DNA from 2 places in the Mesorhizobium sp. M0185 genome. Region 2 is predicted to be linked to the other one. Evidence: riboswitches for the same ligand, from Rfam matches in the RefSeq annotation. Region 2 holds a riboswitch; the other holds the start of a gene.
The links. Region 2 has a riboswitch for S-adenosylmethionine ahead of metX (homoserine O-acetyltransferase MetX). Riboswitches for the same ligand answer to the same signal wherever they lie in the genome.

Region 1 (3,310 bases), on a different contig from region 2:
AAGCGGCGCATTATAGCTGGGTCATCCTTGCCGATTCCAACGTGCTTATGCCGAGCGACTACGTCCAGCACCTGATGGCGGCGTGGCGGCGCGACACCGGCCTCGTCTGCTCGACGCCGATCGGCTCGCGACCGGACGGCTTCTGGGGGGAGGTCGAATGCGCCTTTCTCAACACGCTGCAGGCACGCTGGCAGTACGCCGGAGAGGCGCTCGGCCTCGGCTTCGCGCAGGGCAAGAGCATGTTGTGGAATAAGCCGATGCTCGACGCCAATGGCGGCATCTGCGCGCTTGCTGCCGAGATCGCCGAAGACGCCGCCGCGACCAAGCTGGTCAACGGGCTCGGACTGCGGGTCAATCTTGTCGCCTCGCCCTTCGAACAGCCGCTCGGCCGGCGCACGTTTGGCGAGATCTGGTCGCGGCAGGCGCGCTGGGCGCGGCTGCGCCGCGTCACCTTCGCGCTGTTCTTCGCCCCCGAGATCCTGATCGGCGCAGCGCCGCCGCTGGTGCTTGCTCTGATCGCGGCGGCTGACGCCGGCGTCAGCCTGCCGGCAACCGCCATCGCCGTGCTGGTCGCGGCCTACCTGCCGGAATGCGCCTTGGCCTCGGCCAAGGGATGGCACCTGTCGCTGCGCACCATCCTGGCGATGATGGCGCGAGACCTGATGCTTCCCGCCATTTGGGCGCGCGGATGGCTGAGCGGCGCCGTCGACTGGCGCGGCAATGTGATGACTATCCAGACCAAGGCCGTCGCGGAGCTGAAAGAGACCCCGTCTGGCGCCTGATCGGCGCGTCCCCGCTCGCCTCTGTTCGGCCAGCCCTTATCCGGCAACTCTCAGTGCCTGCTCGATGTCTTCGAGCAGGTCGTCGGCGTCCTCAAGGCCGACTGACAGCCTGAGCGTTCCCGGTCCGATGCCGAGCTCGGCGCGGGCTTCATCGGTCAAGTTCTTGTGTGTAGTCGTCGCCGGATGGGTGATCAGACTCTTGGCGTCGCCGAGATTGTTGGAAATCAGCACGACGTCGAGTGCGTTCTGGAAGGCAAAGGCCGCCTGCTTGCCGCCCTTCACATCGAGGCAAATCAGCGTCGAGCCGCCCGACATCTGCTTCTTGACCACGGCCGCTTGCGGGTGGTCGGCGCGGCCGGGATAGATGACGCGGGCGATTTGCGGGCGCTCGGCCAGGAAATCCGCGATGCGGCCGGCACTTTCCGTCTGCTGGCGTACGCGCAGCGGCAGCGTCTCCAGGCCTTTCAGCAGCGTCCAGGCATTGAAGGGCGAGAGGCTCGGGCCGGTGTGACGGAAATAGTCATGCAGGTTCTCGTCGATCCATTTCTTGTCCGACAGAACGATGCCGCCAAGACAGCGCCCCTGGCCGTCAATATGCTTCGTGGCCGAATAGACGACGATATGGGCGCCGAGCTGCAGGGGTTTCTGCTGCAAGGGCGTGGCGAAGACATTGTCGACGATCAACCTGGCGCCGTTCGAATTGGCAAGTGCCGCGACGGCGGCAATGTCGACTACCTCCAGCGTTGGATTGGTAGGGCTTTCCAGGAAAAACAGTTTGGTGTTGGGCTTGACCGCCTTTTGCCAATTGGCGATGTCGGTGCCGTCGACCAGCGTTGCCTCAATGCCGTATTTCGGCGCCAGCGTCTCGACCACCCAGCGGCAGGAGCCGAACAGCGCGCGCGCCGCCACGATATGGTCGCCCGCCTTGGCGCTGCACAGCAGTGCTGCCGTCACCGCCGCCATGCCGGATGCCGTGGCGCGCGCGTCCTCGGCTCCTTCCAGCGCGCACATGCGTTTTTCAAACATGTCGACCGTCGGATTGGCATAGCGCGAATAGATGAAGCCCGGCTCCTCGCCCTTGAAGCGGGCCTCCGCCGCTTGCGCTGTCTCGTAGACATAGCCTTGGGTGAGATACATCGCCTCGGAGGTCTCGCCGAAGCCGGAACGCAGCGTCCCGGCATGCACGAGTGCGGTCTGAGGCTTCCAGTCGCGCTTCTTGGTCATCATTCCATCCAAACACCAAAATTGGTCCAAACAACAAAAAACCGGTCGCGAAAGTCGCAACCGGTCCTTATGGCCTTGCGGCCCGACGGTCCTTTAGCGACTTGTTTAACGTGGCTGCAAGCCGACCGGCCAAATCACCACGGGATAACGAGCTTTAGACCCGCGCCACGCTTGCGTCAATTGCCGGCATGATTAAGAGGGTTGTACCAAGCAGGTGCCAAAGGCGTCTACGGTCGGACCTGCGACAGAACAAGACCTCGCCCGGCGTTCGAACGGAGCCAGACCCTTGCGGCAGACAGGCATTCTTCCCGATCAGGATATTTCCACGCTGTTCCAGACGGGCGCGCTGAAATCGCCGCGCACGCTCGATGCCGATCAGATCCAGCCGGCCAGCCTTGACCTCAGGCTCGGCGACAAGGCCTGGCGGGTGCGCGCTTCCTTCTTGCCCGGCCCGGACCACAGGGTTGTCGACAAGCTCGACCGGCTGAAGCTGCACGAGATCAACCTCGCCGAAGGTGCCGTGCTGGAAACCGGCTGCGTCTACATCGTGCCGCTGCTCGAAAGCCTGGCGCTGCCCGCCCATATTTCCGCCTCCGCCAACCCGAAAAGCTCGACCGGACGGCTCGATATCTTCACCCGGGTAATGACCGACCGTGGCCACGAGTTCGACAAGATCGCCGCCGGCTATGAAGGCCCGCTCTATCTGGAGGTCAGCCCGCGCACTTTCCCGATCGTCGTGCGCACCGGCTCGCGGCTGTCGCAGATCAGGTTCCGCACCGGCAATGCGCTCTTGTCGGAAAGCGAGCTGCACGACCTGCACCGCGCCGAGATGCTGGTCGCCACCGAACCACCTAACATCTCAGGCGGCGGCATCGCGCTGTCGATCGACCTCGACGGCGACAAGGATGGGCTTGTCGGCTATCGCGGCAAGCACCACACCGGCTTGGTCGACGTCGACAAGCGCGCCGCGCAGGATGTCGTCGATTTCTGGGAGCCGCTCTACAAGAGCGGTGCCGGCGAGCTGGTGCTCGATCCGGACGAATTCTATATTCTGGTGTCGCGCGAGGCGGTGCATGTGCCGCCACTCTACGCCGCCGAAATGACGCCTTTCGACCCGCTGGTCGGCGAGTTCCGCGTCCATTATGCCGGTTTCTTCGACCCGGGTTTCGGCCATTCGGCGTCGGGCGGCACCGGCAGCCGGGCGGTGCTCGAGGTGCGTAGCCACGAAGTGCCGTTCATCCTCGACCATGGCCAGATCGTCGGACGGTTGGTCTACGAGCACATGCTGAAACGGCCGCGGGCGC
Region 2 (3,310 bases):
CTGCGCGTCGAAATCGCGACTTGGCCGGCGAGTCCCTCGCGGCGGATGACGCGGGCCAGCGACGAGCCGATCAGGCCGATGCCGACCAGCGCGATCTTTTCGAACATCGGTGAGGTCATGGTGTTCTAGCTTTTCAGGAATGTCGCGAGTGCTGCGACAACGCCGCGATTGGCCTCTTCGGTGCCGATGCTCATGCGCAGCGCGTTCGGAAAACCGTAGCCGGAAACGCGCCGCAATATGTAGCCGCGCGCACTGAGGTAGTCGTCGGCGGCCGCCGCCGAATGCTTTTTGTCCTCGGGAAAGTGGATGAGGATGAAATTGCCGACGCTCGGCGTCACCCGCAGCCCGAGCCCGCTTAGTTGCTCGCTCAGCCAGGCTAGCCAGGTCTCGTTGTGCGCGACGCTGCGTTCGATATGGGCGCGGTCGTGGATCGCCGCGATGCCGGCCTCGATCGCCGTCGCATTGACGTTGAAAGGCCCGCGCACGCGGTTGATCGCGTCGATGACGTGCATTGGCGCATACATCCAGCCGATCCGCGCCCCGCCCAGGCCTAATTTGGAGAAAGTGCGGGTCATGACCACGTTTTCCGCGCTGCCCACCAACTCGACGCCGGCTTCATAGTCGTTGCGCCGGACATATTCGGCGTAAGCTGCATCCAGCACCAGAAGCACGTTTCGCGGCAGGCCGGCATGCAGGCGGCGCACCTCCTGGAACGGCACGTAGGTGCCGGTTGGATTATTTGGATTGGCAAGGAAGATGATCCGGGTAGCCGGCGTCACCGCGGCGAGGATCGCATCGATGTCGGCGCGTTCATCGGTCTCCTTGACCGTTACCGGGACGGCACCGGCCGACTGTATGTAGATCTTGTAGACCATGAAGCCGTGTTCGGTGATGATGGCTTCGTCGGCGGGTGCGAGATAGGTCTGCGCCAGCAGGCCCAGAATCTCGTCGGAGCCGTTCGAGCAGACGATGTTCGCCGGGTTGAGCCCGTGCACCTCGGCGATCGCTTCCCTCAGGCGCCTGGCGCTGCCGTCGGGATAGACCGCGAGCTTGTCGGCGACCGCGCGCGCGGCCTCTATCGCCTTTGGCGAAGGACCGAGCGGGTTCTCGTTCGCCGACAATTTATGGACCTTGGCGGCACCTTCAGGCGCCGCGCTCTTGCCGGGCACATAGGCTTCGATGTCCATGATGCCGGCGCGGGGCCTTGGACGTGTCTGATCCGGGGTCTGGCTCATTTCATGAAATCCGTCGAGAGTGCCTCCATCGGGAGGCCGCAGCGGAAATACAAGCCGTGGCCCGGAATGTCGAGGGGCGGCAATTCGGGATCAAGAACTTGCCGTTGACGAACCCACGCGCGAGTCATAGAAGAGCATCGACAGTTCCGTGGTGATTTGGCCGGTCGGCTTGCAGCCACGTTAAACAACTTGCTAAAGGGCCGTTTGCATCTTGTAACCGGCTTTGCGAAGGCATGGCCGGTTTTTTGTTGCCCTGACTGGCTGTTGCCCGGACCGGCGGACAACGGAAGGCCGGGCAAGGAGATGTAATGGTCGTTTTGCGCGCTCGAAAAACCAACAACGAGGCCGACCAGCCGTCGAGCCCGGTGTTGCGTTTCGGCGCCGACAAGCCGCTCAAGCTCGACGCCGGCACGCTGCTGTCGCCGTTCCAGATCGCCTACCAGACCTATGGCACGCTCAACGACGCGCGTTCCAACGCCATCCTCGTCTGCCATGCGCTGACCGGCGACCAGCATGTCGCCAACACCAATCCGGTGACCGGCAAGCCGGGCTGGTGGGAGGTGCTGATCGGCCCCGGCAAGATCATCGACACCGACCGTTTCTTCGTCATCTCGTCAAACGTCATCGGCGGCTGCCTCGGCTCCACCGGCCCCGCCTCGACAAGTCCCGCCACAGCCAAGCCTTACGGGCTCGACCTGCCGATCCTCACCATCCGCGACATGGTGCGGGCGCAGTTGATGCTGGTCGAGCATTTCGGCATCGAACAGCTGTTCAGCGTGCTGGGCGGCTCGATGGGCGGCATGCAGGTGCTGCAATGGGCCTCCAGCTATCCCGAGCGCGTCTTCTCGGCGCTGCCGATCGCCACCGGCGCCCGTCATTCCTCGCAGAACATCGCTTTCCACGAGGTCGGCAGGCAGGCAGTGATGGCCGACCCGGACTGGCACGGTGGCAAATATTTCGAGCATGGCAAGCGGCCGGAAAAAGGGCTGGCGGTGGCGCGCATGGCCGCCCACATCACCTATCTGTCGGAAGCAGCGCTGCACCGCAAGTTCGGCCGCAACCTGCAGGACCGCGAAGCGCTGACCTTCGGTTTCGATGCCGACTTCCAGATCGAGAGCTATCTGCGCCATCAGGGCATGACCTTCGTCGATCGCTTCGATGCCAACTCCTATCTCTACATGACGCGGGCGATGGATTATTTCGATCTCGCCGCCGACCATGGCGGCCGGCTGGCCGATGCCTTCGCCGGCACCAAGACGCGCTTCTGCCTGGTTTCGTTCACTAGCGATTGGCTGTTCCCGACCGAGGAGAGCCGCTCGGTCGTGCACGCGCTGAACGCGGCCGGCGCCTCGGTATCGTTCGTCGAGATCGAGACCGACCGCGGCCACGACGCCTTCCTGCTCGACGAACCGGAACTGTTCGCCGCCATCAAGGGCTTCATCGCCTCGGCCGCTCGGGCGAGAGGGCTCGGCGCATGACCCCGAAAAGTTGCGGACCGTTCGGATCAGGACCATGCGCCAGGCATCAGCGCATGACCCCGAAAAGTTGCAGACTTTTCGGATCAGGATCATGCGCCAGGCAAGAGCCGAAGGCATGAGCGTCAACCGCGCCCAGCGCGTCGACCTCGAAGTCGTCGCCGATCTCATCCCGCCGCAGTCGCGGGTGCTGGACGTCGGTTCCGGCGACGGCCTGCTGCTCGAATTGCTGCAGGAGACCAAGAAGGTCGATGGCCGCGGGCTGGAACTGTCGCAGCGCGGCGTCAACGAATGCGTGGCGCGCGGCCTGTCGGTTATTCAAGGCGATGCCGACAAGGATCTCCAATTCTATCCCGACAAGGGTTTCGACTTCGTCGTTCTGTCGCAGACCTTGCAGGCGACCCGCAATCCGAAGCTGGTGCTCGACGAACTGCTCCGGATCGGCAACCGCGCCATCGTCTCATTCCCGAATTTCGGCCACTGGCGGGTGCGCCTTTCGCTGCTCTTCAACGGCCGCATGCCGGTGACCAAGGACCTGCCCTATTCCTGGTACGACACGCCCAACATCCATTTCTGCACCATTCGCGACTTCGTCAATCT

Region 1: linked by a shared signal. The riboswitch ahead of NKJ20_RS13255 (O-succinylhomoserine sulfhydrylase) and the one ahead of metX (homoserine O-acetyltransferase MetX) in region 2 are both predicted to bind S-adenosylmethionine.

What each region holds. Positions count from the first base shown of each region.
Region 1 covers NZ_JAMYSY010000013.1:103,693-107,002, forward strand. Annotated here, with positions in the region: gene NKJ20_RS13250 (glycosyltransferase) at 1-782, shown strand, start outside; gene NKJ20_RS13255 (O-succinylhomoserine sulfhydrylase) at 819-2,009, opposite strand; SAM riboswitch at 2,080-2,157, opposite strand; gene NKJ20_RS13260 (2'-deoxycytidine 5'-triphosphate deaminase) at 2,293-3,310, shown strand, end outside.
Region 2 covers NZ_JAMYSY010000009.1:35,086-38,395, reverse strand. Annotated here, with positions in the region: gene NKJ20_RS09645 (prephenate/arogenate dehydrogenase family protein) at 1-119, opposite strand, end outside; gene hisC (histidinol-phosphate transaminase) at 126-1,235, opposite strand; SAM riboswitch at 1,374-1,451, shown strand; gene metX (homoserine O-acetyltransferase MetX) at 1,544-2,713, shown strand; gene metW (methionine biosynthesis protein MetW) at 2,829-3,310, shown strand, end outside.